One region of the Paenibacillus sp. LjRoot56 genome, then DNA from elsewhere that is predicted to be linked to it. Evidence: riboswitches for the same ligand, from Rfam matches in the RefSeq annotation. Region 1 holds a riboswitch; the other holds the start of a gene.
The links. A riboswitch is a leader RNA that binds a small molecule or an ion and turns the genes downstream of it on or off. The one in region 1 is predicted to bind ZMP and ZTP.
Positions count from the first base shown of each region.

Region 2: linked by a shared signal. The riboswitch ahead of ACSQ8O_RS26980 (GNAT family N-acetyltransferase) and the one ahead of rpiB (ribose 5-phosphate isomerase B) in region 1 are both predicted to bind ZMP and ZTP.

Region 1 covers NZ_CAXURV020000001.1:242,026-247,135, reverse strand. Annotated here, with positions in the region: gene ACSQ8O_RS01100 (L-threonylcarbamoyladenylate synthase) at 1-25, shown strand, start outside; gene ACSQ8O_RS01095 (manganese efflux pump MntP) at 91-651, shown strand; gene ACSQ8O_RS01090 (low molecular weight protein arginine phosphatase) at 707-1,279, shown strand; ZMP/ZTP riboswitch at 1,389-1,469, shown strand; gene rpiB (ribose 5-phosphate isomerase B) at 1,574-2,032, shown strand; gene ACSQ8O_RS01080 (TIGR01440 family protein) at 2,048-2,659, shown strand; gene glyA (serine hydroxymethyltransferase) at 2,696-3,946, shown strand; gene ACSQ8O_RS01070 (glycoside hydrolase family protein) at 4,421-5,110, shown strand, end outside.
Region 2 covers NZ_CAXURV020000004.1:290,152-295,261, reverse strand. Annotated here, with positions in the region: gene asd (aspartate-semialdehyde dehydrogenase) at 1-92, shown strand, start outside; gene ACSQ8O_RS27005 (DUF1801 domain-containing protein) at 194-622, opposite strand; gene ACSQ8O_RS27000 (DUF3221 domain-containing protein) at 778-1,212, shown strand; gene ACSQ8O_RS26995 (hypothetical protein) at 1,202-1,384, shown strand; gene ACSQ8O_RS26990 (aminoglycoside phosphotransferase family protein) at 1,435-2,340, shown strand; gene ACSQ8O_RS26985 (LysE/ArgO family amino acid transporter) at 2,385-2,993, shown strand; ZMP/ZTP riboswitch at 3,065-3,145, shown strand; gene ACSQ8O_RS26980 (GNAT family N-acetyltransferase) at 3,193-4,302, shown strand; gene ACSQ8O_RS26975 (cache domain-containing sensor histidine kinase) at 4,572-5,110, shown strand, end outside.

The DNA of each region.
Region 1 (5,110 bases):
AGGCCACGAGCGGGTTCTCCTCTAAATTAGCATGATTCCCAGTTTGTCCGCATATCTTGAGAAAGAATCGTGGACAAGGGGGATCGTGCTATGCTCGCATCTGGGGTACAAGTTGGGCAACTCATGACAATTGGAATAATGGCGATTGCTTTGGGCCTAGATGCTTTTTCGTTAGGAATTGGCATAGGGATGAAGGGCATTCGTCTGTTGGATATTTTGAAAATCAGCATAATTATCGGTCTCTTTCACGTGCTCATGCCATTGATGGGGATGTTTATGGGGCAGTATGTCTCCCTCCTTCTGGGAAATGTCGCTACGGCGGCAGGGGGATGTTTACTTATTTTGCTTGGCGCACATATGGTATATAGCTCGATACGCGGGGAAGAGGCTTCGGCCTTCGATCATCGAACGTTATGGGGGCTTATTATATTTGCACTCAGTGTTAGTATAGATTCCTTCTCAGTGGGTGTTTCTCTTGGGATGTTTGCGACGGACATTGTGCTTACCGTACTGATCTTCGGTCTATTTGGCGGCTTACTCTCAATAGCGGGCTTGCTGCTAGGAAGACGAGTTAGCGGTTGGGTTGGGGAATATGGTGAGGCATTCGGTGGACTTATCCTATTAGGGTTTGGGATCAAGTTTTTACTATGATACAATACGTGTAAGTACGAACGGTGGTATAGCCGTTTATTCTAGGGAGGATTTCATGTTGCGAATTCTATTTGTCTGTACAGGAAATACGTGCCGCAGTCCGTTAGCTGAAGGTTTGCTGCGTATGAGGGTGCATCAAGAGGGGCTTGCGGCGGAGGTCCGTTCGGCAGGTGTATCTGCAATGACGGGTGGTCCGATATCGAGAAACAGCCAGTCACTTCTTCATGAAGCGGGTTTCAAGGAATCGATTAGTTCGCTAGCGATTAGTGCTGCGGATGTCGATTGGGCTGATCTGGTCTTGACGATGACGACGGGTCATAAACGTACCGTGATTGGACGCTTTCCTCATGCGGTCGAGAAGACGTATACGCTCAAAGAGTATGTAGAGGACGATGCTCGCATTCTCAATGCGATTGAGGAGCGAGAGCAGCTTGCGACAGAGCTTCAGCTCAAACAAGCGCTATCTCAGACGGTATCTGTGGAAGAAAGAAGCCGTATGTATGCGCTGGAAAACACAATTCCAGACTATGATATTTCAGATCCTTATGGTGGATCACTAGCCGATTATCGGTATACAGCCGAGGAAATTAGTCGGAGCCTAGATAAATTGGTAAAAAAAATACGCTAGTCTTCCGAGGTTAACTCGGACGTTTGCTTTTTCCATAAAGGCCCTCAGTGGGATAGGCCAATAGAGCTTTACACATTGCTGGGAATGCGATAAAATACAAATAACAAGCAAGACTCAATGTAACTGGCGACGAGTGGGAGTAACCACAATGGAGCATTGAGCTATACGGCCGGTCGCCTGGGCAAAAGAGCAACGCGCGTTTTTTAGCGTGTGCGCTCTTTTTTTCGTTTTTGGTGAGCTTTGGGATATAATAGGATGGTCGGATTCGAACAGTCAAAAAGGAGCGTTTTATTCATGAAAATTGCTTTAGGTGCAGATCATGCAGGCTATCGTTTGAAAGATGTTATCATTCCTTTTATTGAATCATTAGGTCATCAAGTGATCGATTTCGGATGCAGCTGCGGCGACTCCGTCGATTATCCGGATTATGCACTTCAAGTTTGCGAAAAAGTCGTTTCAGGCGAGGCAGATAAAGGGATTCTGCTTTGTGGAACTGGCATTGGGATGTCCATTGCTGCCAATAAAGTTCCGGGAATTCGCTGTGCACTTGTGCATGACCTCTTCTCCGCGAAAGCGACGCGCGAACATAATGATACGAACGTGCTAGCGATGGGTGAGCGAGTAGTTGGACCTGGCGTAGCGGAAGAAATCGTTAAAATCTGGTTAGAGACCGAGTTTTCTGAAGGTGTCCGCCATAAGAATCGCATCAACAAAGTGCAGAGCATCGAAGATCGTTTCACGGTACATCCCTAGAAATGAGGATGCATAATGAGTGATTCCGTATTTGACCCTATAGCAGCAGCGGAAGCTTTGGAAGCGAATCTGCGAGAGCTGGTTACAGTGGGCGGGCTTCGCCCTGGTAACATTCTTGTGATCGGTACGAGTACGAGTGAAATTCTCGGGCATCAGATTGGGACATCGAGTACGCTTAATGCAGCGAAGCCGATTTTTGAGACGGTTGCGCGCATTTGCGGCGAATTCGGGCTGCATGCAGCCTATCAGTGCTGCGAGCATTTGAATCGTGCGCTGATTGTGGAAGAAGAGTTGCTGGCGCTGGCTCCGCAGCTTGAACCGGTATCTGTGATTCCCGTGCCGAAGGCAGGGGGTTCGATGGCCTCTTATGCGTACAGACACTTCTTGAAGCCGGTTGTTGTCGAGACGATTCAAGCGCATGCAGGCATCGATATTGGCTCAACGCTTATTGGGATGCATCTGCGCAGAGTCGCTGTTCCCGTAAGGCCGCTGGTTCGCCATATTGGCCAGGCTTATGTCACTATGGCATTCACTAGGCCGAAGCTCATCGGTGGTACTAGAGCTGTATATTCCGCAGATCTGGCGGATCAACTTTATCAACAAGCTGCACCTGATGCAGATTGCTAATTTATTATTAACGATTATCCTTAGGAGGAATATGAGATGACAAACTTTTTGAGCAAGCAAGATCCGAAAATCGTAGAAGCAATGAACCTTGAGCTTGGCCGTCAACGCGACAAAATCGAGCTAATCGCTTCCGAGAACATCGTGAGCCAAGCCGTTCTTGAAGCTATGGGTACTGTACTTACGAACAAATACGCAGAAGGCTACCCAGGCAAAAGATACTATGGTGGCTGTGAGTACGTAGACATCGTGGAAGATATCGCTCGTGACCGCGCGAAAGAGCTTTTCGGTGCTGAGCACGCGAACGTTCAACCGCATTCCGGTGCACAAGCGAACATGGCTGTTTACTTGGCAGCTCTAAACCCTGGTGACACGGTTCTTGGTATGAACCTTGCGCATGGTGGTCACTTAACACACGGTAGCCCAGTAAATGCTTCCGGTATCCTTTACAACTTCGTAGCTTATGGCGTAAGCGAAAAAGATTTCCGCATCGACTATGATGATGTTCGTAAAGCAGCTTTCAAACATAAGCCTCGCATGCTCGTAGCTGGTGCAAGTGCATACCCGCGTACGATTGATTTCGAAGCATTGGCTTCGATCGCTAACGATGTAGGCGCATTGTTCTTCGTTGATATGGCGCATATCGCTGGTCTAGTTGCAGCTGGCTTGCACCCGAACCCAGTACCACACGCACATTTCGTTACAACAACAACACACAAAACGCTTCGCGGTCCTCGCGGCGGTATGATCCTTACGAAGAAAGCTTGGGCTGCAGCAATCGATAAAGCGGTATTCCCTGGTTCCCAAGGTGGACCTTTGATGCATACAATTGCAGCGAAAGCTGTTTCCTTCGGTGAGGCTCTTCAACCGGATTTCAAAGTGTACGGTCAAAACGTAATCAACAACGCACAAGCTTTGGCAACCGCTCTTACAGCTGAAGGTATCAACCTTGTTTCCGGCGGTACGGACAATCACTTGATGTTGGTTGACTTGCGTAACCTTAACATCTCCGGTAAAGACGCAGAGCACGTTTTGGATGAGATCGGTATTACAGCGAACAAAAACGCAATTCCTTTCGACCCAACTAGCCCGTTCGTAACAAGCGGTATCCGTTTGGGTACACCGGCTGTTACTTCCCGTGGTATGGACGAAGAGGCAATGAAAACCATTGCGAAGGTTATCGGTCTTACTTTGAAAAATCCGAAAGACGAAGCTACGCTTGAGAAAGCTCGTGGTATGGTGTCTGATCTAACGGCACAATTCCCGCTTTACCCAGGTTTGACTTACTAATAGCTATTTTTATAGGGCCAGCTCATAGGAGCTGGTCTTTTTTTGTTCACATCCCCACCGCAACTCCCGGCTGCCCCGCGAACTAACTGGATTTTCTCCATCTGTTTGAAGCTTATTTCTCAAATCGGAAGGATTAACTGTATATCCTGTAGGTAAATTCCTTCGTTTCGCTCGATTCAGCATGTATGAGATACATTAGCTGTACTTTTTCCATCTATTCACGACGACACGTTAGAATCGAGAAAATTAGCTGTAGTTTATACATCTAAACACCGCTCGCCAGTCACCATGCACTCACCAGCCACAAGCCAGCCACAATCCTGCGCCAAGCCAAGGTCAGTTCACACCAATCTTCCAAACACATATCCCAAAACTTCAAACCATCTTACGAAAATATGAAACCTTTCAGCGCGGCAGACGCCTTACACTGGTTCTGTACGAATGTAAACACTTACACAGCTAGGAGAGGTGTACATGAATTTTCAGGAGATGCTTCGGCCTGTGCCGGCTGGGGCGAAGTTCGAGCTAGATGGATGGCATGTTTGGTGTGGATCGATGACACAAGATGCGGAGGGGAGGTATTACTTGTATTATTCGCGTTGGCCTGAACGTGCTGGTTTTGAGGCATGGGTCACGCATTCCGAAATCGCCTATGCGGTTGCCGATCACCCGTTGGGTCCGTTTCATCACGTGGATACGGCTTGGACATGTAGAGATAGCGCAGTGAGCTGGGACAGGGATGTGGCACACAATCCAGCCATTTTGCGCCATGGTAATCGTTATTACTTGTATTACATGGGAACGCATGGCCCCGAGTTTGATCTCGACCGACCTGCCGATGAGGCAACTTGGTGGGCGTATCGTAACCATCAGCGTATCGGCGTGGCTGTGGCTGATCATCCCGCTGGTCCATGGACTCGAGGGACGTCGCCCGTGCTCGATGTCTCCCCAGGAGAGTGGGATGGACTCATGACGAGCAACCCTACGGTGTGTGTGACCGCTGACGGCCGTATCCTGATGATGTACAAAGGTGTGGCCGAGGGCCCTCCACCAAAGGGCGGGGCAGTTAATGCGGGCGTAGCCTTCGCAGATCATCCGCTGGGACCGTTTCGCAAGCAGCCAGAGGTGGCGGTATCGAACCCAACGAACGATTGGGCGGTAGAG
Region 2 (5,110 bases), on a different contig from region 1:
GATTGTCGCATAACACGTTGCGCGGTGCAGCAGGTGGTGCGGTTCTAATCGCTGAGTTGCTTAAAGCAGAAGGTTATATTCAAGCAAAATAAAGCCCCATAGGCTCAGCCTGAACTTGGCTATTCCCTTAACATGCAAGTAGGGGCCGCACCCGCGTAGATAGATCTACACGGAGGCGGCCCCTTTTTTTATTTTAGATATGACTCGGGTAACGTTCCTGCAGGAATGTAACCGATTGGCTGATTAGAGCTTTTAATATATCCACATTGATATCTGCTACTTTATTGATGTATACACAGGCTTTTGCAGCCTCATGCTTGCCAAGCTGCTTCAATAATTCTTCTCGATCGGTATCGCCTGTAGCAAAATACAAGCTGATTTTGGCTTTTCGCGGCGAGAAACCAGCTAGCGGAGCATCGCCCTCGTGACCGGATGCATATTTGTAATGATAAGTGCCAAAACCAATAATGCTTGGACCCCACATTTTCGCTTCATAACCTGTTGCCTCTGCAAAAATATCTAATAATTGATAAGCGTCTTCACGCTTTTTAACACTTTCCACATTTTCGATAAACTCAAGGACGCTGTTATCCGTCTCTTTCATTTTGGCTTCGTATGCCATTGAAAACACTCCTTATCGATGATACCGATGTGATGGCGAGTCATGATTATTTTACCAAAGAATTGTTTGAAATAGAAACATTCGTCTGGAAATGATCGTCTAATACATACAACAGGAATTGCGTATTATCATGTGGAACAAAGGTGGGTTATTTCATGTGGACAAAGCGATATTGGTCTCCGATGGTTCTATGTACGATTCTTATAGGTGTCCTGATTACAAGTTGTGGTGATCGAAAGGTAGTAGAAGAGCAAGTCGAAGTAAGCGGGAAAATCACGGCGATTAATGAAAAGGGAAGTTTTTTGGTTGTATCACCCGATAAATTCATTGGTCAAGACATGAAAATGCCTGATGCTGCATGGTATAGTATGGCAGATCATGCACGCATCGAGTTCAAGGGGAAAAAGTTACAACTGAATGAAGTCCAGATTGGATCTACCGTTAAAGTATGGACGGACGGAATGATGCTGACGAGTTATCCAGGTCAAGCAACAGGGTTTCGTTTTGAAATCATAGCACTGGATAATGGTGCCGGTGATGCAAGTGGTAAGGTCACAGCGTTAGTTACAACTGGCGAATGTGGAACGTAGCATTGAAATCGATGGGGTAAAACATAGACTGCTTCCGATTGCACAACTAAGAAAGGGAAGCAGCCCCGTACAATTCTCTGATATAACAGTCGGTAAACAGGTGAAAATTTGGTTTGCAGGTTATGATTTCGGTAATGAGAAATTTGTGACAAAGGTCGTCATGGATAGTTAGAGGCGGAGGCAATTCATTCAATCTTGAATTAGGCAAAAGGAAGTGTTCGAATGAGCCAATCGAAAGAGATTGCTATTGACTTAAAACTGGTGCAACACCTGATCCGTTCACAATTTCCACAATGGGCAGAGCTGCGCCTACAGCCTGTGGATTCAGCTGGAACAGACAATGCGATCTATCGCCTTGGTGATGATATGGCGGTTCGATTACCTCGAGCAGAATGGGCTATTGGACAAGTGGAAAAAGAGCAGCGTTGGCTTCCAAAGCTAGCCACGATGATCCCGGTATCCATGCCAGTACCACTTGCAAAGGGTGTTCCCACGGAAGACTACCCATGTTTCTGGTCAGTGTATCGTTGGCTGGATGGCGAGAATGCGACAGTTGGACAATTAGACAGCTATAACCAAGCAGCAACAGTGTTGGCGCATTTCGTTAATGCAATGCAGACCGTGGATCCTACTGACGGGCCCGCCCCAGGTTCCCACAATTCTGGCAGGGGCGAACCACTAGCGCTGCGTGATACGGCAGTTCGAGATGCTATCGAGAGTTTAAAAGAAATCATCGACCCTGTCGTGGCAGAGGCTGCATGGGACATGGCCCTTCAAACTCCCGTATGGCAAGGACAAGGTGTTTGGATCCATGGAGATTTGCACCCGGGGAATCTTCTCATTGAACAGGGCGAACTTAGCGCTGTGATTGACTTTGGTACCTTAGGCGTGGGTGATCCTGCCTGTGACCTTATGGTGGCATGGACATTTCTAACATCGGAGAGCCGAGAGGATTTCCGCAGCTTGTTAACGGTCGATGAAGCAACATGGTCGCGAGGGCGCGGCTGGGCACTTTCCTTCGGATTGATCGCTTACGCTTACTACATAGACAAGAATCCAGGGCTTGCGGCCATTTCGCGACGCGCGATTGATGAGGTGCTTAGCGAGCATGCGAAGCTATACGAATAAAAGAATTTAAGTTCACAATGATTTGTAGATAGGAGAAATACATCATGCTTAGTGCCATCTTACAAGGAATTCTTTTATCAGCAGGTCTGATCTTGCCGTTAGGTGTTCAAAATGTATTTGTTTTTAATCAAGGTGTGACACAACCACGGTTAATTAGGGCGTTACCGGTCGTTCTAACAGCATCACTTTGTGATACGGCACTTATTACTTTGGCTATTTTAGGCATTTCCGTCGTTATCGTTACGATACCTGCTATTAAGTTCGTGCTTTTCATATTAGGTATCCTGTTCCTTATCTATATGGGGATTGTGACTTGGAAAAGTAAACCTGCCGCCACGTCATCCGATGAAAAAGCGTTATCACCTAAGAAGCAGATCGCATTTGCTGCATCGGTTTCGCTTTTAAATCCTCATGCGATTTTGGATACGATTGGAGTCATAGGGACCAGTTCTATCCATTATGTAGGAAAAGAAAAATTGGTATTTGCAATTGCCTGTATACTCGTGTCATGGATTTGGTTTTTTACTCTTGCCGTCGTGGGGAGACAGGTTGGGAAATTAGATAAATCGAACACATTTATGAATTATCTCAATAAAGCATCAGCATTGATCATGTGGGTGACTGCCGTTTATTTAATTACACAATTAGTTTAAACAACATAGGGCATGGCTGAAGAATTTATTCTTGATTTTCACAGATATGTCGGACTATAATAAAGGGAATATTTGGTATGTGTAACTGGCGAAACGTAGATCACTACGGGGGAGCACATATTCCATAACAGCCGTTCGCCTGGGCAAAGTATTTGATCAATCGATCAAATGCTTTTTTTATTTCGAGGAGGAGAATGGAATGGAACGAGCTAGAAATGTGGCGGTCCTCATTTATGAAAAGGTAGATTTATTGGATATAGCAGGTCCATTCGATGTGTTTGGGGTATCGAGTAATTGGGGCAAAGATTTCAAGGTTTATACGGTAGGCGAAAAGCAAAGTCCTGTGAACACAGTCAGCGGCCTTACGATTCAACCCAAATACAGCTTCGACAATTGCCCTTTGCCAGACATTTTGATTGTACCCGGTGGTTTAGGCTCACGCACTGAAATGAACAACACAACGATTACATCATGGATTAACCAAACTGCTGCTAGTGCGGAAATCGTTCTATCAGTTTGCACAGGTGCGCTCTTATTGGCGAAGGCAAACATACTTGACGGTTTACGAGTGACGACCAATCGAAATGCATTTGATTTATTGCGCGGAAATGCACCACCTAGTGCTGTGATCGTTGAGGATGTTCGATATGTGGATAATGGCAAGATTGTGATGTCCGCTGGGGTTACCGCGGGATTCGATGCTGCGCTCTATGTCGTTGCTAGGCTATTTGGCGAAGAAAGAGCTCTCGCAACCGCTGCTAAAATTGAGTATCATTGGCACAAAGATGAGAAAACAGCAGCGCAGCAACAAAACGATGTATTTAGTATTAGGAAAGCTCAAATAGAAGATTTAGATGACATTCAAAAATTGTTTGTTGAAGCAGCCCAATGGATTCAATTGTCAAAGGGATTCACACAGTGGAGAGAGGATTCGTTTACCAAAACCTATGTAACATCTTTCATTCATGATCAAGAAGTATTTGTCGCATGTCAGAACGGTGAGATAATTGGTTGTTTTTCCATCCAGTGGCAGTACGAAGAGATTTGGGGAGACTTGTTCCATGATGATGCTGGATACGTACACCGTTTAGTTGTCGCGCGAAAATATAAAGGGGAGGGTTTCGGCAGCAGGATATTAACTTGGTCAGAGGACTATATAAAGAACAAAGGTAAAGGCTGGTTGCGTTTAGATTGTATGGCAGATAACCCCACATTGAATGACTACTATCGTAGCCTTGGATTCATTCATCGGGGGAGATTCGATGGTCGCGGTTGGGGCGCTAATTTATATGAACGAGAAATTGAATAAGCAAGGTAATCGTTTTTTAATAAGGCTGTCCTACAAGTAGAATTTTCTACTTTGAGGGCAGCTTTTACTTTCTGCACATGAGATACTCCATCAATGATCTGATAAATCAGTAAATCGTTCTATGAAATAGCGGATTTTGTTTCTTGAAGGGTTGAGTGGAAGTTCTTAGAATGAGAGGGGGCTTCCTCCGGTTTGTTCTCTTTCCAGATTCCTTTATGATAGACTAAGAAAATATTTGACAATGAACAGCTGAAGCGAGGGATATTCACGTGCCGTTACTAAACTGGTTTTCATCTTTAACTTTAAAAAATCGCCTTTTTCTGGCGTTCATCGTACTTATTCTTCTGCCGTTCTCTGTCTTGGATATTTATAATTTTCAAAAAGTGAAGCTCAATTTACAACATAAAACGAGTGAACAAAGCCTTGTACAAATGAACAAAATGAATGAATCACTTGAAAGTCTGCTCGCTACGACGTTTAAGACGATTACGATGTTCGAGCAAGATTCATCCGTCATTTCCGTGTTAAAGCAGCCAGAAGTAGTCGATCAAATCGTGAATCAACGTAAAATTGAAGAACGTTTTCGTTCGGTAACGAATAGTCTGTTCATCTCTAGTCCACCCGTTTTCTATACGATTGCTGATTTACTCGGTAATGTGTATACCTCATTCCCGCCAGCGCAGCGCTTAAATTATGAGTTGATACAGGCAAAGCCTTGGTTTAAGAGTGCTTTAACTGCTTCTGCACCGTATCAATGGCAGTTGGAAAGTAATGAAGTGCTGTTTGATGTTAACAAAAGCCCGCAGCT